DNA from 4 places in the Priestia flexa genome. Region 3 is predicted to be linked to each of the others. Evidence: riboswitches for the same ligand, from Rfam matches in the RefSeq annotation. Region 3 holds a riboswitch; each other region holds the start of a gene.

Region 1 (8,013 bases), 1.3 Mb from region 3:
TTATTCATATTTTCATAGGAGGGAAGACGCATGCAATGGGTGGTGATTTTCACTCCGGATTGCTCGCTTTCCGCAGGGCTCGGTCTGAGCTTCCTCGTAAACTGCGGGATCTCAGAGCACTCGCTAGTCCTGCAGGAGTCTCGCATCTTCCGTTTCAATCACGGGCTTCTTGAGTAGGAGGGAAACTACGTATCTCTATAAGTGTTTGGGTGTGGAAGAAGGACGAGCGCACGCAACGAGTCGTAATTTTCACTTCGAATTGTTCGCTTTCCACGTGGCTCGCGCCTGCCTTCCTCGTCATTGCGTTTCTGCGGGGTTTCAAGCCGTCTTGCTAATTCCGTAGGAGTCAAACATTTCCCATTTCACTCACAGGCTACTGACATAGCTAGTACACCCTTTATTATAATAATTGAGGGGGTAAGGAGGAAAAACAAAAAATCCTGCCCTCCCGTAGTGTTGGGAAAGCAGGATTTTAGTATATCTCTATATTAAGCTGATGGTTCACCTTGCGTTGATAAAGGTTTTTCTAGATCAGCTTGTGGTTCTGAGTGAGTGGCTAGTTGCGTTTCTAGTTCGGCAATTCGTTTTGTTTGTTGCTTGTTTTTACTTTTAAGCTGAGTGATTTTAACAAAGCTTAGTGAAGCAGCGACGACACCACCGAATACAGCCGATGTTAAAATAATTAAAATAAGTGGCCAGTCTTGTGAGCCAAAGACATAGTTAAATTGAACTGGCTCATTGTTGATGACAGCTAAGATAGCAATAATAAGAGCGAAAATAAGACCTAAAATGAAAAAGCTTTGTCCTTTCATTAGGTGCACATCCTTTCTGAAGATAGATAAAGGAGCAAAATTAAATTTTATACTACCTTTACATATACTTAACCTATATTATTCAACTATAAACATTTTTTATTATAATTAAGTTTTAACAAAACACAATATGCAAAAACACCCATCCTTTGTGTAGTTTAGGATGGGTGTTTTGCTGTTAGCTGATTAGAATGCTTGTAAGCTATTTTCTTCTAACCATTGTTTACGCTCTGCTGCATCTTCAAATAATGAGTCTGCATCTGTAAATTGTGAAGCAATCACATATTCAATTGTTGTTAATGGTGCTAGAAGTAGACGCCAGTTCAATACTAGCTCACCGTTTTCCATCGTTGCATATGTATCTTGCAGTTCCTTCCACGCTACAGAGTCAGGTGCATCTGCTGCTTGTTTTTTCACTGCTTTTAGTGCTTCGCTGAATTTTTCATTTGCTCGTCCTTGGTACCATTCTGTTAAAAGGTTTTGAATTCCCTCGTTTGTTTCTTGTTCAGACCAGGATGATGGCACTGTTGCGATAAATTTAGCACGGAACGTCATCTCAGGTTGCTCCACATTATCACGAACGATGTTTAAGCGGTACTGACGACCTAAATACGAAAATTTGTCATCGTTTTCAAAAGATGCCGTCTTTGCTTTAGGTGCAGCTGGCGTTTTGTTCTCAGTTTTTGCTTTTTCGGCTTTTTTAGCAGCCGGTTTTTTTGCTTCGGTTGGTTGATTACCACCGTTAAGTTGTTTTAAAATCCAAGTCGCTTTACGAGAAATAACAGAGCGAACGTTGTGCTCGTTTAAGCCTCGTGGGATAATTACGGTTACCCCTTCATTGTCACAAATTTGGACCGTAATATCGGTTTTATTTGGAACGACTTTAATTTTGTAGTCAATTGTTTGATTGCCAATTTGATACGTATACATATAGTTTTTCGTGCTCCTTTCTACAAATCTTCATTTTATAAGCAAAGGTAGAGTTTGGTCAAATGAAAGAATAATCAGAAAAGTATCCAGGGATTTAATTAACGAATTACATTACGTTTTTTTGTTAGTTTTTACGTAAAGAAAGGAAAATATTCTCGCTTTACTATGCATAGGTTAAAAAGAGTGATAAAACTGAAAAAAAGAAAAATTTAAAAAATACTCTTGCTAAATAGGAGATATTTGGTATAATGAAATCTAATTTAAAAAGTTATCACGAGTGGACGAGAGATCTGGCTCTATGACTCCACAGCAACCTACCAACGTAAGGTGCTCCTACCAGCAAAGCATTAGCTTTGGGTGATAAGACGGGTGAAAGCTCATTTTGCATCTAAAGCAAAATGAGCTTTTTTGATTTTATTAGAAGGAGAGATACGGATGACACAAACGATTATAAAGAATCATGAAGAAGTGCTAAACGATGTATTAAATCAATTGAAGGAGATTAATGATTTTACCTGTAGAAAGCTTGAGACGTTTTACGAAATTGTAGTAAAGAGCGGAAGGGATACGTATGCCATTGGAATTGACTGCAAAGTTATTGAGGGCTACACAGAAGAAGGTTTAAAAGAAGCTTGTATAGCAAAATTAAAGCGAGTTGGATGGCTGAAAGGTACATACGCTTAAGGTTGTATTCATATCAATTGCAGTCTTGTCTATAATCATGATAAGATGCTTATCTTCTCTCTTTTCTTTTTTCGTTGAAAAGAGATGATATTTGTCGAAATTTTTACACAAAATAACCGTTACAACTTGGTTGGAATTGTGGTAAGGTATAAAACAAGAATATTCTAACAATTTTAAAAGGAGGCTGAACATGGAGCTGTTAATTGAACACGGAAATGACGAAGGTAGCGAACAATTTATTGATCGCGTACTAGACTTCTTAGAGGACGACGAATAAAAGCCTAGAAGCTTATATGAACAAGCTTTTTATAACGGTGTTAGCACTTTTCTTACTATGTTTATCAGCATGTAGCAATTCACCGGAACAATTAGTGAGGGAGTTTAGTAAATATAAAGAATTAGAAGGATTGGACGTGCTGTTGCAAACAACTCCACAACCTGTTGCAAACTCTTTATTAGCTTTTTATGAAACAGTCGATCATAAATTTGGAGTGGTAGAATTTGATGGAGATAATAACTTAAAATCGGAAAAGAGAATTGAAAATATTACAATAAGTACACGGTGAAATTCTTAGATGATAAAGAGGAAGCAGTATACACTGAGCAAGTTGAATTTTATAATGTGACGTTAGATGAGCTTTTGAAAAAACAGTCAAGCACTGAACAAGTAGCTGAAGATAAATCAGAGAGCGAACTATATGAAGAAGAGAAAGAAGCTGATGATTTAAAAGCTCCTTCTGATCCCGGTTTCGTTGTTGGCCTCATCTTAATAGTGGGGAGCGTCTTTTTAGATTTGGGTGTGCTTTCAACTATACTGTTGGTTATCGGTTTAGGTACTATGGTGTTTTATGATGAAATCGTCGAGGTATTTCAAGCGATAAGAAAAGACTTTAGCCAAAAAAGCTAAAGTCTTTTCTTAGTTAAGAGCTAGGTGTTATTTCTTTGGGTGAATAGTCGAGTGCAATATGACGTTGAAGCAGAAGGAGCGCACCGAATGTTAATACAGCTCCAATTAAAAATGGATACATGCTGTTCAGTTCAAAAGCAAAGGCTCCCATCAGAGGCCCGAAAATCCTTCCTAAGCTATCCATTGATGAATTAATACCTGAAGCTGACCCATAGCCGATATTCGTTTTAAGGGTAATCAGAGCGAGTACACAAGGGCGAATAAGGGCATTGCCGGCTGTAAAGATGCAAAGGAAAACCGTTGCGTTAAATAAATTGGATGAAAATAAAATGGATGCAAATCCGACCGCTGAGACAATTAAACCAACAGCAATTAGCTTTTTCTCATTTCCTTGCTTAAATCGCTGTAAAACCCCGCCTTGAATAACAGCTTGCGTAACGCCACTGGCCATAAACATCCAGCCAATCATGGTAGGGGTTACATCAATGCGTTCGATTTGAAAAAATTGAAAAGTTGCTTCAAGGCCAGCTAGCGTAAACGTTCCAAAAAAGGAGAGTAAATATAAATACTTCATTGCGCCTTTAAAATCCGTGTTGAAATCTTGCAGCGTAGTTGTCTTTTCCTGAGAGACACTTTCTTGCTGGAGCGATTCCGGTAATGCAAAGAAAGCATAGGTCGTCATAATTAGTGCCAATATCCCTGAAATGGTAAATGGGAAAAATAAGCTCACGGACGATAACAGTCCACCTAATGCTGGTCCAAAAATAAAGCCAAGCCCGATTGTCATTCCTAAAAGGCCCATTGCTTTTGTGCGATTTTCTTCCGTGGTAATATCAGAAGCGTAAGCGAATGCACATGGAATAACCGCTCCGGCAAATAAACCTCCAAGAATACGTGATATGTACATCAGAACGAGTGAGTCATTAGCGAATGAAAAAATAAAGAAACTAGCGCTAAATCCGATTAAGCCCGTAAGAAGAACGGGTCTTCTACCTTTTCGGTCAGATAGACTTCCCCAAAATGGAGCGATCAAGAAAGATGCGATAGAATAACTTGCCATTAAGAGTCCAAGGTTAACTGAGCTAGCTCCAGTTGTGCGAATGACTTCTGGCACAATCGGAATAATAATGCCGAATCCGACAAAAATCATAAACAAGATAAACATAAGCGTGCCAAGCTGTTTTTTCATATGAAGCTCCTTTCAATGAAGACGTTTTCTGTATATTCAGTATACCAAATAACGAAAAGGATTCCACTTAAATCCAACGTATCTCAAATAAAAAAGCGATGCATAAGCATCGCTTTTAGTGTGGTAAAAACACAAGTTGATATAAGAATAAAACAGCAAATACATAAACAAGGGGGTGAACCTCTTTTGCTTTACCTTTTACAATCTTCATTAGTGGATGTGAGATAAATCCTAGAGCAATTCCAGTTGCAATGCTTGATGTCAGAGGCATTGTTAAAATAACAAGAAACGCAGGGAATGCTTCATCAAATTCGCTCCAGTTAATCTTTGCAATAGAGCCCATCATTAAGCTACCTACAATAATTAAAGCTGGAGACGTAATCGCTGCAATGCCTGAAACGGCGCTTACAAGCGGGCTAAAGAACGCAGCAATAATGAATAAAAGAGCTACGGTTACGCCAGTTAAACCTGTACGTCCACCTGCAGCAACACCAGCTGAAGACTCAATGAAAGCAGTTGTTGGACTTGTTCCAAACATTGCACCAATTGATGTACCAAAAGAATCTGCAAGAAGAGCTTGGCGTGCTTTTGGCATATGGTTATCTTTCATTAATCCTGCTTGTTGTGCTACACCAATCATCGTACCTGTTGTATCAAAAATGGTTACTAGTAAGAAAGAAAATACAACAGCATACAAACCGTGCTGAATAACGTCACCAAACGCAGTTAGCGGATTTGTAATTAGAAGTCCTTCTGGTAGAGAAGGGGCAGACACAAACCCTTGGTCAAATGAAAGCTGACCTGTGAAAAGCGCGATAACGGCTGTAATAAGCATACCGAAAAACAATGCCCCGTTGATATTCATTGCATATAGCGCAATGGTAATGGCCAATCCCACTAAAGTGAGTACAACGCCAGGAGATTGAAGATCTCCTAAGCCTACAAGGTTGGATTCGTTTGCGACAATAATACCTGCTGAACGAAGGCCGACAAAGGCGATGAAAAGGCCAATACCAGCTGTAATTCCATGTTTTAAGTTGCCTGGAATGGCTTCGATTAATTTCTCACGAAACGGCGTGAGCGACAAAATAACGAAAATAATACCTGCGACAAACACGGCCGCAAAAGCAATTCTATAATCGATGTTACCGTGTGAACCGACAACAGAGTATGCAAAATATGCGTTTAATCCCATACCTGGCGCAATTGCAATTGGATAATTGGCGGCAAGTGCCATCCACAACGTACCAATAACAGCTGAAATGATGGTTGCCATAAATACTTGATCAAACGGTACACCTGCATCTGATAAAATTACAGGGTTTACAACCACGATATAAACCATTGTTAAAAACGTAGTAATTCCAGCTAAAACCTCTGTTTTAGCATTCGTGTTAGCTTCTTGTAACTTAAACATAAGTACCTCCAAAAATAACGAACATTAAAAGCAACATGATATATAATATTCGTTTTTAGAGATAAATGCAAGACATTTAATTAAAAAAGAATATTATTTTACCTATGATTTCACAAGGTGGACTTTTGCCAGCATGTATCATTAGTTTGTACGATTGCTAACAAATTAAAAGGCTATACAACAATTGGAAACTTTAGTTTAACGGTTAAACGCTGGTGGTAATAAAGATAATCCAGATAGCCGTTAGAGTGCCGAACTAGCTCATGAATGACAAACGTCCCAAGTCCTTCATGGCTTCCTGATTTGGTGGTTTTGTTAAACTGTTTGAATAGTTGATCCTGCAGCTCATTAGAGAGTGGAGGTGTGGAATTGGTCACTTCCAGTATATAAATTCCACTTTTAACTAGAGATTTAATACAAATATACTTCTCGTCTGTGCACCGTGCCGCATCAAAGGCATTTTCCAAAAGGTTTACCAATAGGTTCATTTGATTAAGCTTTGTGATAGGAAGCTGTGATAACGGGTTTTCAAACTGAAAGACTAGCTCAATGTTATCTTGGGCTGCTTGTTGTTTCCATTGATATAGCATGGAAGCGATATGTCCGCTTTCGCCTTGCATGTATGTATTGGTGTTCTGAAGTGCATCCACATATTGCTGCATATATGCATTGGCTTTTTGATGTTGCTTACTATCCATAAGGTAGGACACGGCGCTAATATGCTTCATAAAATCATGTCGCTCAGCCCGAATTTGTTGGAATACTTCATTTACTTTTGAGAGTTCAGCTGATGCTGCAAGTTCGCGTTTACTAATCGAGAATAGGTAATTATGTACGCTTGCGATTTCAAAGTAGTACATCAATAGCACAGCCAGTAATAGTAGGAGTAGTAAAGGTGAGTTAGTACACCACATGCCGCTGACTATACAAATTGAGAACGTGCATGAAATCCACGAAATAGGATGAGTAAAAGAAACTCGTTTCATGTACACATATACGCTGCTCCACATGACTGTACAGATAAATATGATGGTCCAAGTGGATAATGGTTTGAAGAGTAAAACAGCTGTGGTACATAGAGCTGTTATTAATAAGAGATATTTCATACAAACAAGCTCCTTTAGAAGTAATGTCGCTGTAATAGGTCTAAGTTTCCTTTCGTAATAAGTGCCGTTTGATTGGTTTGTTGAAACGAAATGGAATAAGAGTGTTTCGTATAGATAGAAAAATTTTTGACGTATTGAACATTAATAATGAAAGCTCGATGAGAACGAATAAAATGAGACGTGCTGAGCACTTTTTCCAAGTCGCTTAGGGAAAGGTATGTAGAATAACTGCCATCTGTTGTAAAAATGGTAGTTGATCTCCCTGTTCGTTCAGCGAAGATAATGTCTTTTTTATCAATAATTTGCATTTCATTTTTTTGTTTTAAGACAAGCTTTCCCTTTTTACCTTGAGACTCATTTGTTTGTAAAAATCGATTAATACCTTTAAATAATCGTTCTTTCGAGTAAGGCTTCATAATGTAGTCTAGAACGTTCAATTCAAAAGCATGTACTGCAAAGCCGGTATGACCTGTAACAAAGATGACTTTAATATTTAGCGCGTAGCTATTTATAAAATCAGCTAACTCATACCCTGATAGCGAAGGCATTTCTATATCTGTAATGAGCAAGTCAATTTCGTCTTTTTTAATTTCTTCGTATGCTTCTTCAGCATCACTTGTTGCAAAAATAACCTCAAGATTATCTGCGTTTTTTAACGATAATTTTAACTTTTCTAAATCATATTTTTGATCATCTACCAACCCAATCTTCATATCAGACCCTCACATGTATAAAAAGTTTCTTCATTATTTTACCATGTCTAAGAAATGAAAAGGGACGCTTCGTGACAAGAAATGCCCTTTTAATGACAAGTTCGGTGTTTTGTTCCAGATTCTTTTGTAAAATAAAAACAATCAAAAGAACGGAAAGGGGTACAAGGATGATTGAACTAAAAAACGTCTCGAAACTATTTGTTGAAAAAAAAGAAAAAATTCAAGCAGTACAAAGTGTAAACGTCACGGTGAAAA
Region 2 (8,013 bases), 210 kb from region 3:
TTCTTTTTATTTTAAATGTAAAAAACTGTGTCGTCAAACCTTTTAGCCAGTGTTCTAACACGAATCTTAAGTATAAATACTTTACACCTTTTATAAAAGACACTTCTATTTTTTACTTTTCACAGGCATATAAAAGCTTACAATAACACATATCACGCCTATCAAAAAGAGAAAAATAGGCATCTCACTTAAAAATACTGTTAGGTAATCACCTGCGTTTCTTGCGTGAATGGGAACTAAACTCAATTCCATGATAAGACTAACGAATGCAATTGCGTTTAAACAAATGCCTAACAAAAACAACCCTAGTCTACTCCTGATTCCCAATAAGAACATTCCTTTCACATATTCAGCTTTTACATTTCAATAATGACAGAATTTTCACTTATTATTACAGTATGAGTTCCTTAAACTACTTATCACTGATTATTTTTATTATATGAAGAAATAAACTATTCGACATTTGGTGTGTATAAAAAACCTTTAAGGCAATTGCAAGTCAACTCTGAAACTTAAGCATTCTGCAAGGTAAATACATCTATCAAGAATCTTTCGTTTCCTTAGCGTGACAGTTCGCTATCTTACCCAATAAATATTATGTTACCTGTAGATAATTTGCAGTTACGCTATCAATACACAAAAAAGCTGCATCATTTATAGACGCAGCTTTTTCCAATTTTACTACAACGAAAAGAAAGATCTAATTGGATTCTTATGTAAAATTAAGAAACAACTCTTATTCTTCAGTTAGCGCCCCAAATATCTTGAGCAATTTTAATGACGTGACTAATTTTATTCCATTGCTCTTCTTCTGTTAGTTCGTTTCCTTCTTCCGTACTTGCAAACCCGCATTGTGGACTCAGTGACAAGTTTTCTAGAGGAATAGATGCACTCGCTTCTTTAACTCTTTGTTTAATAACCTCTGCATCTTCTAATGTAGGAAATTTAGATGTTACTAGTCCTAATACAACTGTTTGGTTGTTACGTGTAAAACTTTTTAATGGCTCAAAATCTCCTGAACGATTATCATCATATTCAAGGAAAAGCCCATCTACATGCAAGTTAGCAAAAATTGCATCTGAAATAGTATCGTAGCCACCACTGGTAATATACGTAGATCTAAAGTTTCCACGACAAATGTGCATCGTAATGACCATATCCTCCGGCTTTTTAGAAATCGCATCGTTTAAGCAGTTGACTCTCGTATCAATAATATCTTTTACATCCATACCCAGCTTCTCAACAACTGCATCTATACGTTCTTCAGAAACAAAATCAATCCATGAAGTATCATCTAACTGTAAGTAGCGGCAGCCAGCATCATAAAAAGCTTGAATTGCTTTTTGATAAGCAACTACCGTGTCATGATAAAACTGTTCTCTATCCCCATTGTAGTAAGTATCCTCTTGAATTCGAGTGAATAACATGTTGGGACTTGGAATAGCAAACTTAGCAACTTGGCTTCCATCACCATATTGTTTAACAGCTTCTTTTAAAAATGTAAAATGTTCCAGCATATAATGATGGTTGAAATCTACTTTACCAACTACCTTGATTGCTTTATTTTTTGTTTTGGCACCTTTAAATTGACTAATATACTCCGTTTCAAACTCTTCTACACCATCTAGACCTGATAAGAAATCTAAGTGCCACCATGCACGTCTAAATTCTCCGTCAGTGATAGATTTAAGTCCCACTTCGATTTGTTTCTGGACAAGCTTTTCAATCTCCTGGTCCTCTACAGATTTTAAAGTCGTTTTACTAATCTGACCATTTGTATAGGCTTCTCTTGCTTCTTTGAGAGGAGTTGTTCTTAAAAAGCTCCCTACATGATCAGCTTTAAATGGAGCTTTCACTAATGTCTTTGTCATGGTTCTATTCCCTCTTTCTGTTCAAAATAAAAAACCTCTTCTTAAAGATAAGAAGAGGTTAATAGTCGTTATTGGTTCTTCTCCTATCTTCAAGCAAATTGCTACTGGAATTGGCACAGTACTTTAACAGTCTGTTGCCGAGGCTTCACAGGGCCAGTCCCTCCGCCTCTCGAGATAAGAATATTCAATTAATTAACTAGGGAAAATATTACACTTACTTTCTTAGTCTGTCAACAAGGAATTTGAAAAATCAGAAATAAAACATTTTTTATTCAGTATTCAGAAGTGGTTCATATCCTTTTGAGTTCATGAAAGATAGACCATGGTCAAACATATCGCGTCACTTTACTTGTCTACATCTATATAATATATGTTATAATCATGTGACCTAGGTTTTAAATAAGGAGGAACCTCACAAAGATGTTAGTTAAAGGATTACAACTATTAAAATATGCCTTTTTAATCGGAGCTGTGGTATACGGAATAATCGCTTTTCAGAACAGTGATTCTACCAACTATATTGCTTATTTACCATACATTCAATTAATGCTAAGTTTATTTTTATTTATTGAAGCTGTTTTGACGTTTAAAGAAAGCAAGTTGCATTCAGCGTTTTTTCTGGTCATTTCTGTGTTCTGCTTCGCTATCTATTTTGAAGTTTAAAAAAAGCACGCTGCCCATAGCGTGCTTTTTCACTTCCCACTCTTTAAAGCCGTTACAACTTCACCGATTGGGAGGTGTATTTGATTATCAAACACATAATCATAGTAAGTTGGCTCTTTATTAATAATGACCATTGGTACCTGACCATGTTTTCTAACTAATAAAGGAATTTGATTAATGGGTGTTACCTGCAAAGATGAACCCATGACAATAAATAAATCACTTTGTAAAGCTGCCTCTACAGCTTCTTCAAACCAGTGAATTGAATCTCCAAATAAAACTACATTGGGCTTTAGTGCCTCTTCACACGACGTACAGCTCGGTAATTCAACTTTGGTTAGAAAATTTAACCCAAACTCACTTCCACATTTTTGACAATGTGCTCGCTTAATTGTTCCGTGAATTTCATATACATTCGTGCTTCCTGCTTTCTGATGCAAGCCGTCAATATTTTGTGTAATCACATGCACGGTCTTTTCTTCTTCTAATTCTGCTATAAAGTAATGACCTGAGTTAGGTTCATATTCATCAAGCAGCTTCACACGAAAAATCTCTTTAAATAGCTCCCAAAAAAGTACCGGATTGTTCTGATAAAAAGAAGTGGAAATCACATCTGAAAATTCTAGGTTTTTTCGATACAATCCGTTTTGCGAGCGAAAATCAGGTATGCCCGACTCTGTACTTATTCCCGCTCCCGTAAAGACACAAATCCGACTTGCCTCTCCAATTCGTTTCTTTAACTCTTCAACTTGCATATTCATTGGCGCTCTCTCCTACTTTACAATCAATACGGGTATCTTAACATGTTGAGCAATTTTATGGCTCACGCTCCCCAAAAACATTTCTTTTACTGGATTTAAGCCTCGGCTTCCAACTACTACAACATCAAAGCGATTGTTGTTAGCAAATTGAATAATTGTTTTAGCAGCATCTCCATGAATAAACGTAATTTCATACTCTATATCAGATTTCTCTAAAACTTCTTGTGTTGTTTGGATACGCTTTTCTCTTGCTTCATCTTTTCCAAGCGTGTTTAACCTACTATCTCCTTCTACTGCATATATCACTTGAACAAAGCTTCGATCAGTTAATCTTGCTAGAGCAACCGCTTTTTCAGCTGCTCTAGCAGCGTGTTCAGACCCATCTGAAGCTAATAAAATTCGCTTAAACATGTCCTTCACTCCTTTTCTATCAATTATAACAGCTCTACTATTTTTTATTCCATTGAAGAAAGCGATATAAAAATTAAATTTTCTAAAAATATTTACGCTTTTGTGTTATACTAATAAACAGAAATGCTATACTAAATAAAAGGAATGATGGCATTATGGGGTTTGAGCTGATATGTACCTTTTGCAAAGGGCTTGGGAAAGTAATGATTATTCCTGGCATATTCTACACAAAAAAGTGTAAGCATTGTGAAGGTACTGGTTTGAAACTAAAAAAAGACGAAACTCCTCTATAAGAAGTCTCGCCTTTATATCGTTTAGATTGATAATTCTTTTGATAGTTGATACATACGCTCATCAATATGATGAGGTTCACCTAGGATTTCCATAATATTATAATCAACAATTTCATTTTTACGGATACCGATTGCACGCCCGCCTTTACCTTCCATTAATAACTCAACGGCGCGGCCACCAAAACGACTTCCTAACACGCGATCTTGTGCTGTTGGTGATCCACCACGCTGAATGTGCCCTAGAACCGTAACGCGAGTTTCAATTCCAGCAGCTTCTTCAAGCTGTTTTGCTACTTCGTTTCCTGTAGCTACACCTTCAGCAACAACGATAATACTATGTTTCTTACCACGCTCTTGGCCTTTCTTTAAACGATCTACCATCTCTTGGAACTCATCTTTCGCTTCAGGAATTAAGATTGTTTCAGCTCCTCCAGCTAGCCCTGACCATAGAGCAATATCTCCAGCATTACGTCCCATTACTTCAATAATAAAAGAACGTTCATGTGAAGTAGCCGTATCGCGAATTTTATCAATTGCATCGATAACAGTATGTAAAGCTGTATCGAAACCTAGAGTAAAGTCTGTTCCTGGAATGTCATTATCGATTGTTCCTGGAATACCTACACATGGAAAACCAAGCTCAGTTAGCTTAACAGCTCCCATGTAAGATCCATCTCCACCGATTACAACCAAACCTTCAATACCATGCTTCTTTAGGTTTTCAATACCTTTACGGCGTCCCTCTTCTGTTTTAAACTCTGGACATCTTGCAGAATATAACATTGTTCCACCGCGTTGAATGATATCACCAACATCACCAACTTCAAGCTTTCGAATATTCCCTTCAATTAACCCTTGATATCCTTGATAAATACCGTAAACTTCCATTCCTTCATGAATCGCTTTACGCACAACAGCACGAACCGCAGGATTCATTCCTGGAGAATCACCGCCGCTTGTTAATACACCTATTCTTTTCATTACTTTTCACCTCATCAAAAGTCAAATCAATTGACACTGTATTCTATTTTTACATTCTACATGACTACAAAGTATTTGTGTAGTAATTCACAACAGATTTCTATTATTATTTTTAAATGTCCTTACATTTTCATATGTTTTAGTTATTAACAGCTAAATATTCAATTTTTTTCTATTTTTCAAAATCAAAACACATCATTCTGCTCACTCTAATTTTCATTTTTTTCATATTTTGTAATGAAAATGTAACGTTTCCATCTGTCGAAAGGTGTTATGATTATTTTACGAAAATTGACGAAAAATTGATGGAGGCCCATTATGAAGAAATTTGTGGCGGTTTTTACCCTCGCTAGCTTTTTATTTGCTAGCCCTTTAGTCAGCCAAGCTGCGCTAGGTGATCAAACATTAAAGCAAGGAATGAGAAATCAGGATGTTCAGCAATTACAGCAGCTTTTAAAGAAAAAAGGTTATTTCACTGGCAATACAACAACTTATTTTGGACCAGCTACATCAAATGCAGTTAAATCATTTCAGCGTAAAAATGGATTGTCTGCCGATGGAGTTGTTGGAAAAAGCACATATGCAAAGCTTGGAGTAAAAACTTCTTCACAGACTTCTACATTTAATGCTTCAAAAGTTATTAATAAAGGAAAGCAGTATATAGGGGTACCATATCGCTGGGGTGGAACAACTCCTAGAGGATTTGATTGCAGTGGCTTTATTGGTTATACATTCAAGCAGGGCGCTGGCATTACTTTACCTCGAACTGTGGCAGAGATTTATAAAAAAGGGACACGAGTTACAAGCTTACAGCCTGGGGACATTGTATTTTTCCAAACATACCAAAAAGGCGCTTCCCATGCCGGTATCTACATGGGAAACAATCAATTTTTACATAGCTCATCTTCAAAAGGTGTTTCAGTTGCTTCATTAAAAGATAGCTATTGGAGCAAGCGTTATATTGGTGCAAAAAGAATTCGTTAAATAACAAAAAGCCAACTTGCGTTGGCTTTTTTACAGATTGACGAGAAACCTGTAAGGTTCTCGTCAATCTGAGGCTCTTTTCATTTTTTATAGTGAAACAAGTAAACATTTCACAAACAAATCGTCGTTTTCCATAAAAATCGCCCATTACCTGACCTGTTTTGGTCAGGTAATGGGCGATTTTTTTCATGTTTTGACAAGCTGCCGTCAGATACGCCTGCATCTGGACAGACTTCAGCCCTCGATACCGGGCATATCGATACCCATTTAGCTCTTTTGCGTCGGCAAAGCTACGCTCAATCGTCGTGCAACGCATACGATAAAGTTGTTTACCTGCTTTTGTGCGCTTGTTTAGACGCGCTTGTTCTTTGAATCTCTCCCAAATGTGACGTGTCACCACGCGTTGTTTTTGGGAAGCGGAAAAACACCCGTCTCTCATTGGACAAACGGCACAATCACTTGGATTTGATTTGTATGTACGATCTCCTGTGCGACTGGTAGTCGCATACGATAAAATGCACCCCATTGGACAAGCGAATACATCTTTTTCCTGTACGTAGTGAAACAGACGTTTTGGCACGTCTTTGTTTGACGATCCAAAACGCCGATAGCCCATCACCATAAAAATCCCTTTTTCAGAAAGGCGTTTACAAATATGGCTTGTAAAATACCCGGCATCTAATGCAACAGCTTCAACAGAAAAGCGAAACTTTTTTATTTGTATGTCAAGGCGGTCAAGATAAGGAACAGAGTCAGCCACATTGCCAGCTGTAATACAGGTATCTGTAATAATATTATGTTTGACATCCACCGTTCGATGATCTAAATAATGAAAGCCATCTGGCTTTCCATCTCTCATCATAAAACCACTATCGGGATCCGTTGTACTGATGCGGGTTTGTTTTTGTAAGGCAACGCCTTCCTTTCGAGGACTTAGTTCTTTTTTCCGTTTTCAAGACGATCTTCGTTGACGGCTGCTTCTAACTCTTCCATATACGCTTGTCGGCGGGACTTCTTTGGTTGTTTTTCATATTTATGTTTATTCGCATTCGCTTTGATATGAGTCGAGTCTGTCATTAAAGCACGTCCACCAACCATGCGATGTTCTATCGCCTGGCGAACAATTTCATCAAAAATGTCTTCAAAAATCGTCGTATCTAAAAAGCGTGTTCGGCGATTAAAACTAATCGTCGAATGGTGAGGAACGGCATCCGTTAACGATAAGCCTAAGAACCATCGATACGCCACATTCGTTTGAATTTCTTTGGCAAGTTGACGTTCGGAACGAACGCCATAAAAGTAGCCAATAAACATCATTTTGAATAGCGTAATGGGATGAATGGAAGGACGTCCATTGTCTTCACAATAATAAGGAAGAAGCTTTTCTTCAATAAAGCTAAAATCAATTGTCGCTTCAATTGTACGCAAAAAGTGATTGGCAGGAACTAAATCTTCTACAGAAACCATCACTTGTTCATCTCGATGATTTTTAAGTGCACCCATCATGTTTCATCAACTCCAGTCTTTTTTTATCAGTGTTACCACTGATAAAAAAAGACAGACATAAAAAAGCTGTTGAGAACAAAGTTTCTCAACAGCCTGAACAAAAAGCCAACTTGCGTTGGCTTTTTTAACGGCAAAAACTATAGTATTCATTAATAATATCTAATACTGTTGGATATTCATCTACCCACGTAAAGTTTGTCTTTTCATTTTGTTCTTGTTCTGTTTCTTGTTTAATTGTAATTTGCTCCACACAAGATCTCTCCCTTTTTCTGTTATATAACATATATATTATCTATCTTTTGTTTTATAACAAAAAATCAAAAAAAGAAGACATGCTAAAAGAAGAGGGTTGAACATAACAAAACAAATTTTCAAAAAGAGGAACACTCCCTTTTCTCACCTCTTTACGTTGTCAGAACACGTTCGTTCCATTGCGCTACGGCCACTCGCTTTCCGCCCTGTTTCCAACATTGTTTTCACAATCAACAAAAAAACCTGGACGATTAAAGATGAGGAACTCTCAATCGTTCAGGTTTATCATTG
Region 3 (8,013 bases):
ACATGTATAAAACTATGGAAAGTTATTCGTAAGAAAAAGCCACCAACAAAATTTGAGCACTTTCATAGTAAAGCTTATGATTTGGAGGAAAAAGGAAAGTTAGAAGAAGCTATTTCAATGAGAAGTGAAGGAATTAAAAATTCGGCGCTTTCACCTTTAGAAAGAGGTGACTTGCACTTTGGTAATGCTTATACATACGTTCAGATGAAACGCTATAAGAAAGCAACCTTATGCTTTGACAATGCGTTTGAGGAAGCAAGACAGGAAGAGTTTCCTTATGATAAACAGTATGAGCAGATACTAGAGATTTATCTAAAAGCGGGAAGAGAGCAAGATGCACTCCGTATCGTTGAGGAATTAATAGAAAGAAGCTACTATGATAAAAAGTTTTTAAGGTTAGAAACAGCTAAGCAGTGGGTGCAAACAGAAATGCAAAAGCGTGCTCTATCATGAGTACGCTTTTAAATTTCGTTTAGCTTCGAGGCCAAACAATGACAATAACGCCAACTAAGCAGATAATGCTACCTAACCAATCTTGGAAATCTGGTGTTTCTTTGTCAATTAACCAGCCCCAAAATAGACTCATGATAATAAAAACACCCCCGTAAGCCGCATATACTCGTCCAAAGTCGGGAAAAGCCTGCCAAGTGGCGATAATCCCGTATAGAACGAGAGCGATTCCGCCAGCTAATCCAAACCAGCCAGACCAGTCATCACGAAGCCATTTCCAAATAAAGTACCCGCCACCAATTTCAGCAATTCCAGCTAATATAAAAATAATAGTTGCCTTAAACATAACTTGAAGCTCCTAACATAGTAATCTCTGTTTTAATGATATCTGTATTTGTTTAAAAATACGAGGTGAAATTAAAAATGTGTTAAAATGGATAATAAGGAATAAAAAGTATAAAAATGGAGGTAGTTCGTTTGAATTTCATATTGTTCTGTCCAAAGAAGGTAAACAACGAGTATTGTAAGAACGGAAAAATATGAAACTTTTTAAACACTATTTCGTATTACTTAATATAAATTAGATTTTTTATTTTAACAAAGGATATGACAGAAATGAAAGAGGCAGGATGTATAAAATGTGGTGGACAGAGCGTTGGGCAAAAGGAAGTGGCAATGACAGGCACAGGTCTCTCAAAGCTTTTAGACGTTCAGCATAACCGCTTTGTTGTGGTTTATTGTAAGTCATGCGGTTACTCAGAGTTTTATAATAAAGAAGCGTCTAAGGCGTCTAATATTCTCGATTTGTTCTTTGGTTAATTTAGAAGAAATACGACTGTTTAGCCACTTTTCATCATATGGATAAGTTATATGCATATGATGAGGAGGGGAAACTGTGAGTGATTCGTTTTATTCGCCGTTCATAAATAAAGAGGGAAGAAAGCTAACGATTGCTGAAATTTGTTTCTCTGATGTAGAAGTGATGGTTGCGAAGCAGTTAGAAGAAGGGTATCAGCTTGAATTTAAGCGAGAAGTTAGTTCCACTGTGAAGAGGAAGATTCCAAATATTATTGCATCGTTTGCCAATGAAATGGGCGGGTGGCTAATATTTGGAGTTGATGAAGATGATTACTCAATCAATTTACTTGAAAAAAAAGAGTATGAGCTCTTTATTCACAACATGCTGAAGGATGTAACGAATCCAATTCCTCGTATTTTTACTCGGTTTCTATCACCTGAACATACCACAGAGTACGGCGTCTTTGTTATTTGGATTCCAGAAGGCTTGTACCCTCCTTATATGTCATACGGGAAAGTTTATCGCCGTATTGGGAGCGGAACTTCTCCAATTTCAGAAATTGATGACCGCTATCACCTGGACCGTCTATATCAAAAGTCAAAAGACCGAATGATGCGTTTAGAAGCATTTTGCACAAAAGAATTATCTATCTATAACCGAAAGGGGCTTACGCACGGCGAAGGCTATGTTCACTATGGAATGTGCAATATGTACGTCATTCCAATTTATGACTTGTACTTATTGGAACATATGGATGAAGATAAATTAAAGCAGTATATCTTATCAAAATCAAATGAACCGAAAGCTTATCCAATGTATGAAGAAATTGAAATGAACGTTCATTTACCGTTTGTTAAAGCATCATATTCTGCAGAGTCAATTATTTTTCGAAACACTGATGTTATTGACTCCTATGATAAAACCGTTGCTTGGGAACAGTTTGTTAATGGAGCGGCAAAATTTCATATTCCAATTCCATATGTAGAAGAGCTTGATGAAGTAAAATCTGTTTTGCAAGAGTGCGTACCAAGCTACAGAAGTGCTGCTATTTTTGATCAATTTCAATACGTTGATGGCCATCAATTTTTAACATTGTTACTAAGCTGTCTTGGTGAGTACATTGAATGTATGACGCAGCTCAACGCTGAATTAGAAGATATGATTGTTGTAATTGATCTTGAAAACGTGCGAAATGATGTTTTGTATTTTAACCATGAGGCATATAAAGGTTTTTTAAGAGAAGAAGGCCTAGTTTTTTCTGATAAAAAGCATTATCGATTTAATAAATCTTTTCGAGCTATGAAGCTAAAAGAAAAAAACGGTGAATCTTTATTTCAATATGTTGATTATATTATTAACGCGTTTGGTCTCTCAAAAAACAAAGCTCTTCATTTTCTTATGCAATCTTTTTATCAATCAAAGTAAAAAAATGACTATTTTTTAACAATTGAGAACATTTATACATTTTCCGAAAAAGGTATGGTACCATCAAATAGAGTGAGGGGAATAGTGGTTATTCCTCAAACTCGCTTGAATAAACCTTTCAAACAAAAGGGGATGTTACAAAGGTTTATATCAGACTTTGTGAGACATAGGGGAGAGAATGAAACATGAAAAAGGTTGGGTCCATTCTGTTAATCGTGTTAGCGCTAGCAGGATTGGGAGGGGTGTGCGCTGCTTATTATCATTTCGAGCAGCAAAAAGAAGCAGTAGATAAGTTTGTGGTAAATGAAACATACATATTAACAGTAGGGGTAACACAAATATAGAGATTTTAACCAGATATACGGGTAAGCTATTCAAGAAAAAAAATCCTAACAATTGTTAGGATTTTTTTTCTTGAATAGCTTTTTTAATTTGTTTAATTGTTTCAACATGCATTCCCTCATGGTAAAAGCTAAACAAGAACGTGCTGCCAACGTGATCAAACGAAATGCCAGCTTTATTAGTGAACGGCTTGGCTAGTTTCAAATCATAATGAGCGGGTATGAATTCTTTAATACGCTCAGTTTGAGTCATCAGCTCTTCTTTTAGTTGAATTAAGGTAGGAGGTGTTTCCTTCCATTGAGAAGGTATTGTTCCAGCCGCGAATAATCGCTCATATGAGGCAGGCAATTGATTTTTCTTTCCAGCAAGCTCAAAAACAAGCTTTTCTTGAATATATGCAATGTGCCCTAAATTCCAAACAATGTTGTTTGAAAAGCCATCGGGAGTTACTAACGATTCCTGTTCAGTTACGCTTGATAAAACTTTTAGCGTAATACTTCGAACGGTTTCTAAATGATGTAATAACAATAAATTCATAAATAATTCCTCCTTTAGACTTGTTTCTTTTCTAGTAATATCTTTTAATTATAACAGGGAAACAGTCAAATACGGTGTAGTTTGCTTAACGAAAATAGTAAGAAGAAAGGGCGATATCATGTCTAGTTTACGTTTTGAAAAAATATTGCAAGTAACAAAGAATCATATTGAGTTGTTAAAGGAAGCTGATCCATCAGAAGAGGTTATTTCAGGCTATATTGAGAGAGGAACATGCATTGCAGGAAGAGCAGATGGTGAGTTAGTGGGGCTTGTTGTACTGCTACCAACAAGGCCGAATACGGTGGAAATTGTCAATATTGTAGTAAAGAAAAACATGCGAAATCAAGGATACGGAAAGCAATTGGTGGAAGAAGCTTTAAAGCTTTCAAAGCACTATGGATATAAAAGCGTAGAAATTGCAACAGGTAATTCAAGTATTGAGCAGTTGGCGTTGTATCAAAAATGTGGATTTCGTATTACAGGAATTGAAATTGATCACTTTGTTCATAACTATGAAGAAGAAATCTATGAAAATGGTATTCAATGTCGTGATATGATTCGACTGCGACAAATATTGAGTTAAGGGTACATATTTTTAGAAAATAGGCGTTTAGACAAGCAAAAGGATGATGCGTGCATACACTGAGACAGAAAGGATGGTGTATGTTATGTGTTTTTACGGCGGTTATTGTGGAGGATACGGCTATAATAAAGGCGGCAGTGGGTTTGCCTTAATCTTAGTTCTGTTTATTCTTCTTGTTATTGTAGGATGCATTTGTTGGAATTAATAAAGAAAAGAAGCATACAAAAGGAGACTTTTGTATGCTTCTTTTCTTTAAATTAAAACTAATCTAAAAATTTTTATAAAATAAAATTAAAAAAATATTGACACTATATACAAACTACCTGTAGAATAGCCATCATAACAAAGTGAATAAAAAAGCAACTCTTATCGAGAGTGGTGGAGGGACTGGCCCTATGAAACCCGGCAACCTATCAGCAATCGTGCTGTAACGGTGCTAAATCCTGCGGTGTATCTTTATACACTGAAAGATAAGAGAAGCGGATTGGTTAAAATCGCTTCTCTTTATCTGCAAGAGGCGTTTTTTTTATGGAAAAAAAGAAAAGGGAGCGATTGGCATAATGAAAAAAACAACAAAAGTACTAGGTTTAACACTGGCATCAGCACTACTAATTGTAACGGCTGCGTGCGGAAAAGAAGAAGCAAAGACTTTGAGCACAGAAAAAATTACAATCGGAGTAACTGGTGGTCCTCATCAACAAATTAACGAAGAAGTGAAGAAGTTAGCAGAAAAAGATGGATTAGAGATTACCATTAAAACGTTTAACGACTATAATACACCGAACACAGCGCTTGATGAACGTGATTTAGATTTAAATAATTATCAAACATTACCGTTTTTAGAACAACAGGTAAAAGATAAAGGCTATAAAATTGAGGATGCGTTTAAAACGGTTGCGTTTCCAATGGGTATTTATGCAGACGGCATTAAAGATATAAAAGAACTGAAAAAAGGTGACAAAATTGCTGTGCCAAATGATCCAAGTAATGAATATCGTGCGTTAAAGCTATTTGAAGCGGCTGGAGTTATTAAATTAAAAGAAGGCGTTGAAGAAAAAGCAACGAAAAAAGACGTAGCTGAAAATAAACTGGATCTTGAAATCGTTGAGCTAGAAGCTTCACAAATTCCATCTCAATTAGGTGAAGTAGCAGCTGCTGCAATTAACACAAACTTTGCGATGGGTGCAGGTTTAACAATTAATGATGATGCCATTTTCCATGAAGAAATTGAAAACAATCCATATCCAAACTACGTTGTTGTACGTACGGAAAATAAAGATGATGAAGTTGTAAAACAGCTAGAGAAATACTTCCATTCAGATGAAATTCGTCAATTTATTGAAGAAGAGTTTAACGGCTCAGTTGTCCCAGCATTTTAAGGAGTGGTGAACGTGATTGAATTAAAGCAGACTTCCAAAACATATGAAGTCAACGGCAAGAAAGTGGAGGCTGTGAAAGACGTGTCCTTGACTATTGAAAAAGGAGAGGTGTTCGGAGTAATTGGATATAGCGGTGCGGGGAAAAGTACGCTGATTCGCTGTGTTAATCTACTTGAAAAACCAACGTCTGGAGAAGTATTCATTAATGGTGTAAGCCTAACGACTCTTTCAAAGCAGGATCTTCAAAAGACACGCCGGAAAATCGGCATGATTTTCCAGGGTTATAATTTATTAAAAACAGCAACTGTATATGAAAACATTGCAATTCCTCTAAAACTAGAAGGCATTGATAAAGAAACCATTCAAAAGCGCGCAGAGAAGTATTTAGAAATTGTCGGGTTGTCTGATAAAGTTAATCACTACCCGTCTCAGCTATCTGGCGGTCAAAAGCAGCGTGTTGCCATTGCACGAGCGTTAGCGCATGAGCCTGAAATTTTATTAAGCGATGAGGCCACAAGTGCCTTAGATCCAGAAACAACGGAAGCTATCTTGGAGTTACTATTAAAAATTAACCGAGAATTAGGCTTAACAATTTTTCTAATTACGCACGAATTAAACGTTGTTCAACGTATTTGTGATCGCGTAGCAGTGATGGAAAATGGAAGAGTTGTAGAAGAAGGAAAAGTAGTGGATATATTTACTCATCCACAGCATCCAACAACTAAGCGTTTTATTGGTTCAGAATCTGCATTTAATCTTCCAGAAGCTTTAAAAACAGAATATCGTAAAACTGGTAAGCTTGTATCACTTTATTTTAAAGGAAGTGAAAAGTCCAATGAACCGGCGCTTGCGATGGTTTCACGCAAATTTGATGTATTACCAAGTATTTTAGCCGGTGGAATTGAACAGTTAAAAAATGAAACGCTTGGAAAGCTGCTTGTTCATTTAAGAGGAGATAAGGAAGCTTATGAAGAAGCAATCGGATATTTAGAAAGTGAAGGCGTTATTGTAGAGGAGTGGAAATAAGATGGCTGAATTTTTTGTAGAGTGGGGAGACGTTATTTGGGAAGGCTTCCTTCAAACGTTAACCATGACAAGTATCTCATTAGTTATTGCCATCTTGATTGGTTTACCGCTTGGGATTTTACTTGTTGTAACTAGACAGGGTGGACAGTCAGAAAACAGATGGTTATACCAAGTTCTGAACTGGATCATCAACATTATTCGTTCGATTCCATTTATTATTCTATTATTCTTCATTCTACCATTTACTAAGCTTATTGCTGGAACAACCATTGGTGTACAAGGCGTAATTGTTCCCCTTGTGGTTTATACCGCACCTTATATTGCAAGATTAATGGAGTCTGCGCTGTTAGAAGTTGATAAAGGAATAGTGGAAGCATATCAATCAATGGGGATTTCAACGTCAAAAATTATTTGGTACGTTGTTGTAAGAGAAGCGCGTTCTGGTATTATCTTAGGATTAACTATTGCAACAATTGGTCTCATCGGTGCTACTGCAATGGCAGGCCTTGTTGGTGCTGGTGGGCTTGGAGATATCGCCTTTCAATATGGGCATTTACGCTTTGAACCAACAGTGATGTACACAACTATTCTCGTATTAATTATTATGGTACAGTTGATTCAATCGTTTGGTAGCCAGCTAGCTAAGAGATTAAAAAGAGAAGGGTAAGAGAGAGGTAGGTTGCTCATGGGAAGGAAAGTTGGAATTATTGGATGTGGCAATGTTGGCTCAGCGACAGCTTTTTCATTAGTTAATCAGCAAGCAATAGAAGAATTGGTACTTGTGGATTGTTTAAAGGAAAAAGCGGAAGGTGACGCGCTTGATTTACAGGATGCAACTGTCACAGCGTCTGGGGTTACAAACGTATATGCAGGTGGATTGGTCGATATTAAAGATGCAGATGTGATTATTATAAGCGTTGCCGGTCCAAGACCTCAAAAAGGTGAAACGCGGCTTGATGAACTAAAAGCAACTGCACCTATTATTATGGAAGTAGTTACAACTCTAAAAGAGCTTGGTTTCTCAGGCTGTTACGTTGTAGCCACAAATCCATGTGATGTTATTACATACCATGTATGGAGTTTGTCTGGATTGCCAAGAGAGCGTGTAATTGGAACAGGAACTTTATTAGATAGTTCACGTCTTCGGCGAGTTGTTGCAAATGAACTCAAGGTAAAGCCACATGACGTTCATGCGTATATGCTTGGTGAACATGGCGATTCGCAGTTTGCACTATGGTCACATTCAACAATTTTTGGACAAAAACTAGAAGATTACTACCAACATGAGCAGTCTATTTTAGATAAAGAAAAAATTGAAAAAGAAGTGATCAAACTAGGTTTTGAAATCTATTGGCTGAAAGGAAATACGGAATTTGGTATTGGAAACGCGATTGCACAGCTAACCAAAGCCATTGTCAGTAACGAACGAGCTGTTTTTCCAGTTTCTACGATATTGCAGGGAGAGTATGGCT
Region 4 (8,013 bases), 1.5 Mb from region 3:
GACCCCGCAGTTTACGAAGAGGCTCAACGCTCGCCCTGCGGAAAGGGAGCAATCTGAAATGGAAATCATGCTAAGTAAAGAATGGTTTCTAAATTACACTAAGCGGAGAGCCCATTCTTAATAACTAAATAAGAACTACTAGTCACCATAGAAATTTATATATATGCAATTGATTTTTATAAAAATACATAGTAGAATAAAACAGAAATATTATTCTATCAAAGCTTTATCAGAAGTTTTAAAAAGAAAAAAAGCATAAAAATAAAAATAATCTATTTTATATACAAACCCTGTAGAGTCGTAGTCTATGATGGAGTCATCATTCCTAAAACACTCATTTACATCGGCATGCACATCATTTATCATAAAGACATCAAATGTTTTTAGAATATTTTTAATAATTTGTTAGAAAACAGGAGGATTACTATGTCAAACGATTGGAATCATCTATTTAACAGAATGCCTGAACTTTTAGCACCTACTATGGCAAAAGATCATCCAAATCTACCCGTTATAAAAGAAGAAGGGTGCTACTACTATGGATTAGACGGCAAACAATACCTAGACTTTACATCTGGAATTGCAACAACGAATGTTGGACATCGTCATCCAAAAGTTGTGCAAGCTATTAAAGACGGAGCTGATCAGCTACTTCATGGGCCTTCTGGCGTTATTATGTACGAGTCTATCTTAAGATTAGCTGACGAACTAGGAAAAGTTACGCCTGGTAACCTGGACTGTTTCTTCTTTGGAAACAGCGGTACGGAAGCAATTGAAGGAGCCTTAAAACTTGCTCGTCACGTAACAAAACGACCTTACGTCGTGTCATTCTTAGGCTGTTTTCATGGACGCTCAATGGGAGCGCTAAGCGTCACAACTTCAAAAAGTAAATACCGTCAGTTTCAGCAGCCTTCTGGCTTAACCTATCAAATTCCATATGCAAACCCAAAAGAATGTCCAGAGAATGTTGATGTGGATGCTTATTTTGAAGACAAGCTTGAAAAAGACTTTAATACCCTGTTCAAACATCAAGTAACGCCAGAAGAAGTAGCAGCTGTTATTTTAGAGCCTGTTCTTGGTGAAGGTGGATATATCATTCCACCAAAAAGCTGGATGAAAAAGCTTCGTGAAATCTGTGACCGTCATGGCATTTTACTCATTTTTGATGAGGTGCAAACAGGTTTTGGACGTACTGGAGAATGGTTTGCTGCACAGACATTTGACGTCGTGCCAGATATTATGGCTATTGCAAAAGGCATCGCTTCAGGCATTCCGTTAAGTGCTACTGTGGCTTCACAAGAGCTTATGAAAAAATGGCCTCTTGGCACGCATAGCACTACGTTTGGCGGTAATCCAATTGGCTGTTCGGCTGCGCTTGCTACACTTGAAGTGCTTCAAGAAGAAAATCTTCTCGAAAATGCAAAAGAAATGGGTGCTTATGCGCTCAAACAATTGGAGCTGTTAAAAGAAAAGCATTCGCTAATTGGAGACATCCGTGGAGTGGGACTTATGATCGGAATTGAGATTGTACATCCTGAAACAGGTGAACCCAATGGGGATGCACTATTTGAAATTCTAGACTTAGCTCTTGAACAAGGCGTTCTCTTCTATTTCTGTGGCAATGCAAGCGAAGTGATTCGTATGGTTCCACCTTTATCCGTAACGAAAGAGCAGATTGATGAAGGTCTTGCTATGCTAGATCAGGCTATTCATTTATATGAGCAAAAAGTTGCTATTAATGTATAAAAAGAGTGCTTAAAGCACTCTTTTTTGTTGGTCTAGTTATGATAGCGGTATCATATTGTTAGAAAGAAAAATCTTTTCAGAAAAGTCATTGACATTCCTTTGCTCAGCGTGTAACATAAGATTTAAGTTATCAACAATATTCTACAATATTCGACAAACTTCTTATCCAGAGAGGTGGAGGGACTGGCCCTGTGAAACCTCGGCAACGGACATTTGAACCGTGCCAACTCCAACAAGCAGTGCTTGATAGATAAGAAGAGAGCTGGTTCTTACTTACGTGATCCCAACCTCTTCTTACAGTCATTAAGACACTGTAAGTGGAGGTTTTATTATTTTATAACTACATACTGTACGTTTTCTTATCTAGAGAGGTAGAGGGACCTGGCCCTATGACACCTCAGCAACAGGCTGATTGCACTGTGCTAATTCCAGCAAGCGCTTAGAAGCTTGAACGATAAGAAGCAGGTTCTTTAGATAAGGAAGCTTCTTCTATGAAGCTTCCTTTTTATTTTTAGTAAATGGGGTGTAAGAATGAATTTACAGATAGAAAAGCTTAAAGAAAGCGTTATTGAGTATATTAACCAACAAGCTCAAACTTACATAGATACAAGTCATGCAATCCACGACCATCCTGAAATCGGAAATGAAGAGAAATTTGCATCTTATCTCTTATGTAAGCTGCTAGAAGAAGCAGACTTTGCCGTGGAACGCGGGGTAGCTGGACATGATACAGCATTTTTAGCAAAAAAAGCATCCGCAAGAAAAGGACCGAGAATTGGATTTCTTGCGGAGTATGATGCGCTTCCAGGGCTTGGACATGCTTGTGGTCATAACATTATTGGAACAACTAGCGTAGGAGCAGCGATTGCGCTTAGCCAAGTGCTTGACGAAATAGGAGGAGAACTTGTTGTGTTGGGCACCCCAGCGGAAGAAGGTGGACCGAATGGAAGTGCAAAAGGAAGCTTTGTAAAAGCGGGCCTTGTGCAAGACTTAAATGCTTGCATGATGGTTCACCCTGGAAAAGAAACGTGTATTACAGGGACAACGCTAGCTGTAGATCCTATTGATTTTGAGTTTTATGGACAGGCATCTCACGCAGCATCAGCTCCTGAAGAAGGCATTAACGCGTTAGATGCGGTTATTCAGTTATTCAATGGAGTGAACGCACTTCGTCAACATGTAAAGGATGATGTGAAAATTCACGGCATTATTACAGACGGAGGAACGGCTCCCAATATTGTTCCCGACTATGCAAAAGCGCGCTTTTATATTCGCGCACAAACGCGTAAAGAGTGTGATCAAGTGACGGAGAGAGTACAGCAAATCGCAAAGGGAGCGGCTATGGCAACTGGTGCTAAACTTAACGCATATTTCATTCAAAATAAAGTAGATCATATTCAGCTAAACCGCGCTTTTGATCGAGTATTTGAAGAAGTATTTACAGAATTAGGCGAAGACGTAGATACGGCGCATAAGCCTGGAATTGGCTCATCTGATGCAGGAAATGTTAGTCAAGTGGTACCAACCATTCACCCTTATATCAAAATCGGTGCTGAAACGCTGGCTTGGCACACTGATGAATTTCGTGAAGCAGCTAAATCTCCAGAAGGTGACAAAGGGTTACTTCAAGGGACAAAAGGTCTTGCTCTCATTGGCTTACGTTTATTAACTGAAGAGGACACGCTTTGTGCTATAAAAGACGAATTTACGAAGAAGCAGGCAGAGCTAGACTAGAATACACCTTTTCTTTCGTTCTCATAAAAGCTCTCTTTCACTCGTATGATAAAAAGAACGTAAGTGAAAGGGGGACGCACTTATTATTATTGTGCAGGGTCGTGCATTAAATATGAATGCAGTACCATATAGCATGCTTGAAGCTAATAAAGCACAGATTTTGAGAAAAATGGCTCAGTATCAAACAATTTATCGGTATGACAATATTATGCAGTTAGATTTTGAGCTGACTACCCGCCTACGAATTGTAGAAGCATCGTATCTTTTGTATAGAAGTGGTGCGAGATTTGCAACTTTTAAAGAATCTGAATGTAACGAAACGTATTGGCTTCGAACCGAAAAAGGAGGATTTAAGCTAAAAGAGAACGTGTTGCCATCCGTCGCATTAAACGATATTTTCTTTAACGGTTCGCTCTATGCGTTTGAATGTGCGGTTGCGATTGTTATGGTTTTTTATAAAGGTGTGTTGGAGAGTATTGGAGAGAGGGATTTTAATCAATTATTTACGAATTTAGTATTATATAGCGGTAAATTTGATGAAGATTTAAATCTTCAAAATCATCATGGTTATGATTTTTTAGAGGGAGACTGCGCTTATTTCAAAAACCCTGATCACCATGAAGATACCCCTCAATGGCAAGGTGAAAATACGATTATCGTTGGTGACGACTTGTATTTTGGACACGGCGTAGGCGTTAAATCCGCTGAAGGAATTATTGAACGGCTAAATGAAAAGAGAAAAGAAAACGCAACAGAGTCTGCTTACTTAACGTCATACATTACGCGTGTTGGTTTCCGCTACCTTAGCCAATTTTATGTTCATCGTGATGTCCTCGTTGAAGTTGATTATGATAAGCTCCCTCTTGTTGTGAGTCAAATAGGCTCAAGCACATACATTGGTTAAGAAAAACCCTCGCTTTCACAAAGCGGGGGTTTCCTATGATAAAGAGTAGAAGTGAACCAATATAATCTGCCTTAGTTGCTATAGAAAGAAGCATACCCTGCTATAATAAACAAAAGAAGCAGCGCAATTGTGATACCGATGATCCACAGCGACAATTTCTTCATAAGGAATACCTCCTCCATTCATTTAAAGAGTAGAAGATGAACCACCTGATGAACCGCTGGCTGTACCATATACAGTTTGACGCTTTACACCAGCTGTTTTGAACCCAACCTTCCAATTCCAATCAATTTGTCCGTAAGCACGGTTAGAAGAGACCCATGTTTTGGAATTTTGTTTTGAAATTGAGACTAGGGGATTGACGTTTTTCACAACTTTTCCGCTCACACTTTGTACGGACGTAACGTTAGATCCACTTGTAGAATAATAGACTGTAGCTTTCACTTGCGTAGTAGTAAACCCTGCAATTTTATACTGTGCTGTATAGGAAGCTGTGCGTGACACACCAGACGATAATGTGGAAAAACGCGGCGTTGCATATGCAGATGCTACCGCTGTATTGCTTGTAGGCGCGTCATCGTAATCAACGGATTCCGTTACTTCAATAGAATTAAGTAGCTCGTCTGGGTGATTTAAGTAGTAGATAACTTTTTCTTGCTGTTCAGGAGATAAAGCTGAAAATTGCTCTGCTGAATCTGACTCTCCCTGGGTATTAAGATAAGCAACATATGAAGAAATAGTATATCGCTCAGATCCCGTACTCATTGCTGAAGCGGGTTTTGTTGCAAAAAAAGTGAAGCCTAAAAGTATGATTGATACACAAAAAAGCATTTCTTTTTTTAACATTTGGTGTCGGCCCTTTCCATAATTACTAGGTAAATAGAATCGTAACGACTATTACTTTACCATATTTTCCTGGAAAAACGACAAATTTCTTTTAAAACAATTTAATAATAAATGTGTTGAAATACATCGGAGAAATGTAAATATAAAAAAGTATGTAAGGTTTTCTGACATTTTCCTGGCATTACTGTTAAAAAGAGAATATGATGTATTCAAGATCACATTATTCTCCTGCGATTTCGTATAACCTCTTGAAAAAGGGACTTGGGATTTTTCGTGGATCCACCTTCCTAGCTGCGTAAATCAGCTAGGAATTTTTTTTACCTTTTCAATAGACAGAATAATTAGTTATTTTTGATATATAATGAAACGCAAGAGAATGATGGATTTAAAGAGAGAGTAGGGGGCTTGAAGGAATGCAGCATATTTTAATTAAAAACGCGGAAATTATTACGATGAACGAAAAGAATGACATTGTATATGGAGATCTATACATAGTAGGAGACCGTATCGCTGCCATTGGTAAAGGGTTATCACCGGAAAAAGTCGATAAAGTCATTGATGGAACAAATCGGACAATTGTTCCTGGTTTCATTCATACTCACATTCATTTATGCCAAACGATGTTTCGCGGACAAGGCGATGACTTGGAGTTGATGGATTGGCTTCAAAAGAAAATATGGCCTTTAGAAGCTGCGCATGATGAAGAATCTATTTATTATTCCGCATTATTAGGTATTGGCGAGCTCATTAAAAGTGGCACTACAACTATCGTGGATATGGAAACCGTGCATCATACTGATTCGGCATTTGAAGCTATTGCACAAAGTGGTATTCGCGCCATTGCTGGTAAAGTAATGATGGATAAAAAGGCGGACAACATGCCAAAAGCATTACAGGAAACAACCGCTTCCTCAATTGCGGAAAGTGTTAAGCTGCTTGAGAAATGGCACGGATCTTATAATGACCGCATTCAGTACGCGTTTTCTCCCCGATTTGTTATTTCGTGTACGGAAGATTTACTAAGAGAAGTTGCGCACTTATCCGCGACTTACGGTGTGCATGTACATACGCATGCGTCTGAAAACCAAGAGGAAATTCGAATTGTAGAAGAAGAAACAGGCATGCGAAATATTTTATACTTAGATCACTTAGGGTTAGCCAATGAGCGGTTAATTTTAGCACACTGCGTCTGGCTGAATGACCAGGAAAAGGCAGTGATTAAAGATAGAGGAGTAAAGGTGAGTCATTGCCCAGGCTCAAATATGAAACTTGCTTCGGGATTTGCTGAGATTCCACATCTTCATGAACAGGGCATTTGTCTAAGTTTAGGAGCAGATGGCGCGCCTTGTAATAATAACCTCGATATGTTTAATGAAATGCGCCTTGCAGCAACGATTCATAAGCCGTCCTATGGACCTACAGCGATGAATGCGAAGCATGTACTTGAAATGGCAACGATTGGTGGAGCCAAAGCTGTTGGGCTTGAAAATGAAATTGGAAGTATTGAGGTTGGGAAAAAAGCCGACTTAGCTATGCTGAACCTTTATCAGCTTCATACGTTTCCATCATATGGTGTGGACCCAATCTCGCGCGTTGTTTATTCAGCTACGCGAGGAGATGTGGAAATAACGATGGTGGATGGCCAAATTGTGATGGCTAACCGAGTCTTAAAAACAATTGATGAGAGAATTGTTTTAAAGGAAGCCAATGGCACTATCGAGCGTTTATTAAAAAGAGTAGCGCTGCTTACGTCGTAAAAAAGCAGCTAAACTTTTTACTAGTATTGTTAATTTGAAAATTAAAAATAAATAGAATATAAAAAGTTTTATTATGATAACGTTTTCCGCCTTTGCATCTTTCATAATTAGGACTATAATAGGACAAAAGATTTTACTTCAAGATGTGAAAAGTGTACGTTCTAGCCATAATAAGTGGTGGAGTTCTCTCTGCCGCTTATTATGTTTTTGTATGAGCTCTAATGAAAAAATTAGTTGTTCAAGACGCCTGATCACCACAGATTGAGGTTATGTTATAACAATAAACAGGGAGGCGCATGTTTTGGAGCGTAGTAGTATATTAGAGCGCGTGTTTAAACTCTCGGAACGTCAAACAACGCCAAAACAAGAAATTTTAGCGGGCTTAACCACTTTTATGACCGTTAGCTACATGGTTATCGTCAATCCGCTTATTTTATCTGACGCTGGTATTCCGAAAGAAGCAGCGTTAGCAGCAACGATTTATGCCATTGTATTCAGTACAATACTTATGGCGCTATGGGCTAACTTTCCAATCGTTACTGGTCCTGGTATGGGATTAAATGCATTCTTTACGTATTCGGTTGTGCTAGGACAAGGCCTATCGTGGCAAACGGCTCTTGGTGCCGTCTTTATATCTGGTATTTTATTCTTTTTATTAACCGTAACCGGTATTCGTAGCAAAATCGTCGATGCCATTCCCAACGTTCTAAAAGCATCAATTGCTGTTGGAATTGGTTTGTTTGTTGCGTTTATAGGATTAAAAAATGCAGGGCTTGTTGTAGCCAATGAATCAACATTTGTTGGCGTTGGAAACGTGTTGGACAAGGGGCCATTATTGACAATATTCGGTTTGATTTTGGCAGCTGTTTTAATGGCTAAACACGTAAAGGGTGCGCTAATTATTAGTATTTTTGCAACGACTGCAGTAGCAATGGTTGTTGGGTTTCAAGCACCGCCAACCGCTATCAGCGACGTGTTTTCAGCGACCCCACCAACAATTGGTGACACGTTTATGCAAATGGATTT

Evidence for each region. A riboswitch is a leader RNA that binds a small molecule or an ion and turns the genes downstream of it on or off. The one in region 3 is predicted to bind S-adenosylmethionine.
Region 1: linked by a shared signal. The riboswitch ahead of LZP85_RS04695 (hypothetical protein) and the one ahead of LZP85_RS11365 (MetQ/NlpA family ABC transporter substrate-binding protein) in region 3 are both predicted to bind S-adenosylmethionine.
Region 2: linked by a shared signal. The riboswitch ahead of LZP85_RS12380 (5-methyltetrahydropteroyltriglutamate--homocysteine S-methyltransferase) and the one ahead of LZP85_RS11365 (MetQ/NlpA family ABC transporter substrate-binding protein) in region 3 are both predicted to bind S-adenosylmethionine.
Region 4: linked by a shared signal. The riboswitch ahead of LZP85_RS03430 (M20 family metallopeptidase) and the one ahead of LZP85_RS11365 (MetQ/NlpA family ABC transporter substrate-binding protein) in region 3 are both predicted to bind S-adenosylmethionine.

Annotation. Positions count from the first base shown of each region.
Region 1 covers NZ_CP090431.1:927,192-935,204, forward strand. The annotation lists gene LZP85_RS04685 (LapA family protein) at 489-812, opposite strand; gene LZP85_RS04690 (M48 family metallopeptidase) at 999-1,742, opposite strand; SAM riboswitch class I at 2,008-2,109, shown strand; gene LZP85_RS04695 (hypothetical protein) at 2,178-2,426, shown strand; gene LZP85_RS04700 (hypothetical protein) at 2,720-2,992, shown strand; gene LZP85_RS04705 (hypothetical protein) at 2,989-3,333, shown strand; gene LZP85_RS04710 (MFS transporter) at 3,347-4,522, opposite strand; gene LZP85_RS04715 (NCS2 family permease) at 4,638-5,939, opposite strand; gene LZP85_RS04720 (sensor histidine kinase) at 6,113-7,045, opposite strand; gene LZP85_RS04725 (LytR/AlgR family response regulator transcription factor) at 7,060-7,758, opposite strand; gene LZP85_RS04730 (ABC transporter ATP-binding protein) at 7,926-8,013, shown strand, end outside.
Region 2 covers NZ_CP090431.1:2,396,938-2,404,950, forward strand. The annotation lists gene LZP85_RS12380 (5-methyltetrahydropteroyltriglutamate--homocysteine S-methyltransferase) at 744-1,871, opposite strand; SAM riboswitch class I at 1,952-2,052, opposite strand; gene LZP85_RS12385 (hypothetical protein) at 2,292-2,534, shown strand; gene LZP85_RS12390 (NAD-dependent protein deacylase) at 2,564-3,295, opposite strand; gene LZP85_RS12395 (universal stress protein) at 3,308-3,706, opposite strand; gene pfkA (6-phosphofructokinase) at 4,021-4,980, opposite strand; gene LZP85_RS12405 (C40 family peptidase) at 5,299-5,964, shown strand; partial or broken gene LZP85_RS12410 (IS1182 family transposase) at 6,098-7,470, opposite strand; gene LZP85_RS20790 (hypothetical protein) at 7,595-7,720, opposite strand.
Region 3 covers NZ_CP090431.1:2,190,521-2,198,533, reverse strand. The annotation lists gene LZP85_RS11405 (tetratricopeptide repeat protein) at 1-453, shown strand, start outside; gene LZP85_RS11400 (YnfA family protein) at 473-796, opposite strand; gene LZP85_RS11395 (zinc ribbon domain-containing protein) at 1,066-1,269, shown strand; gene LZP85_RS11390 (AlbA family DNA-binding domain-containing protein) at 1,346-2,674, shown strand; gene LZP85_RS11385 (flagellar basal body-associated FliL family protein) at 2,860-3,018, shown strand; gene LZP85_RS11380 (DinB family protein) at 3,074-3,553, opposite strand; gene LZP85_RS11375 (GNAT family N-acetyltransferase) at 3,672-4,136, shown strand; gene LZP85_RS11370 (YjcZ family sporulation protein) at 4,222-4,341, shown strand; SAM riboswitch class I at 4,500-4,613, shown strand; gene LZP85_RS11365 (MetQ/NlpA family ABC transporter substrate-binding protein) at 4,697-5,515, shown strand; gene LZP85_RS11360 (methionine ABC transporter ATP-binding protein) at 5,528-6,541, shown strand; gene LZP85_RS11355 (methionine ABC transporter permease) at 6,543-7,208, shown strand; gene LZP85_RS11350 (L-lactate dehydrogenase) at 7,227-8,013, shown strand, end outside.
Region 4 covers NZ_CP090431.1:676,445-684,457, forward strand. The annotation lists gene LZP85_RS03425 (aspartate aminotransferase family protein) at 427-1,746, shown strand; SAM riboswitch class I at 1,906-2,003, shown strand; SAM riboswitch class I at 2,103-2,207, shown strand; gene LZP85_RS03430 (M20 family metallopeptidase) at 2,278-3,480, shown strand; gene LZP85_RS03435 (protein-glutamine gamma-glutamyltransferase) at 3,572-4,384, shown strand; gene LZP85_RS03440 (hypothetical protein) at 4,571-5,230, opposite strand; gene LZP85_RS03445 (5'-deoxyadenosine deaminase) at 5,644-6,987, shown strand; gene LZP85_RS03450 (NCS2 family permease) at 7,289-8,013, shown strand, end outside.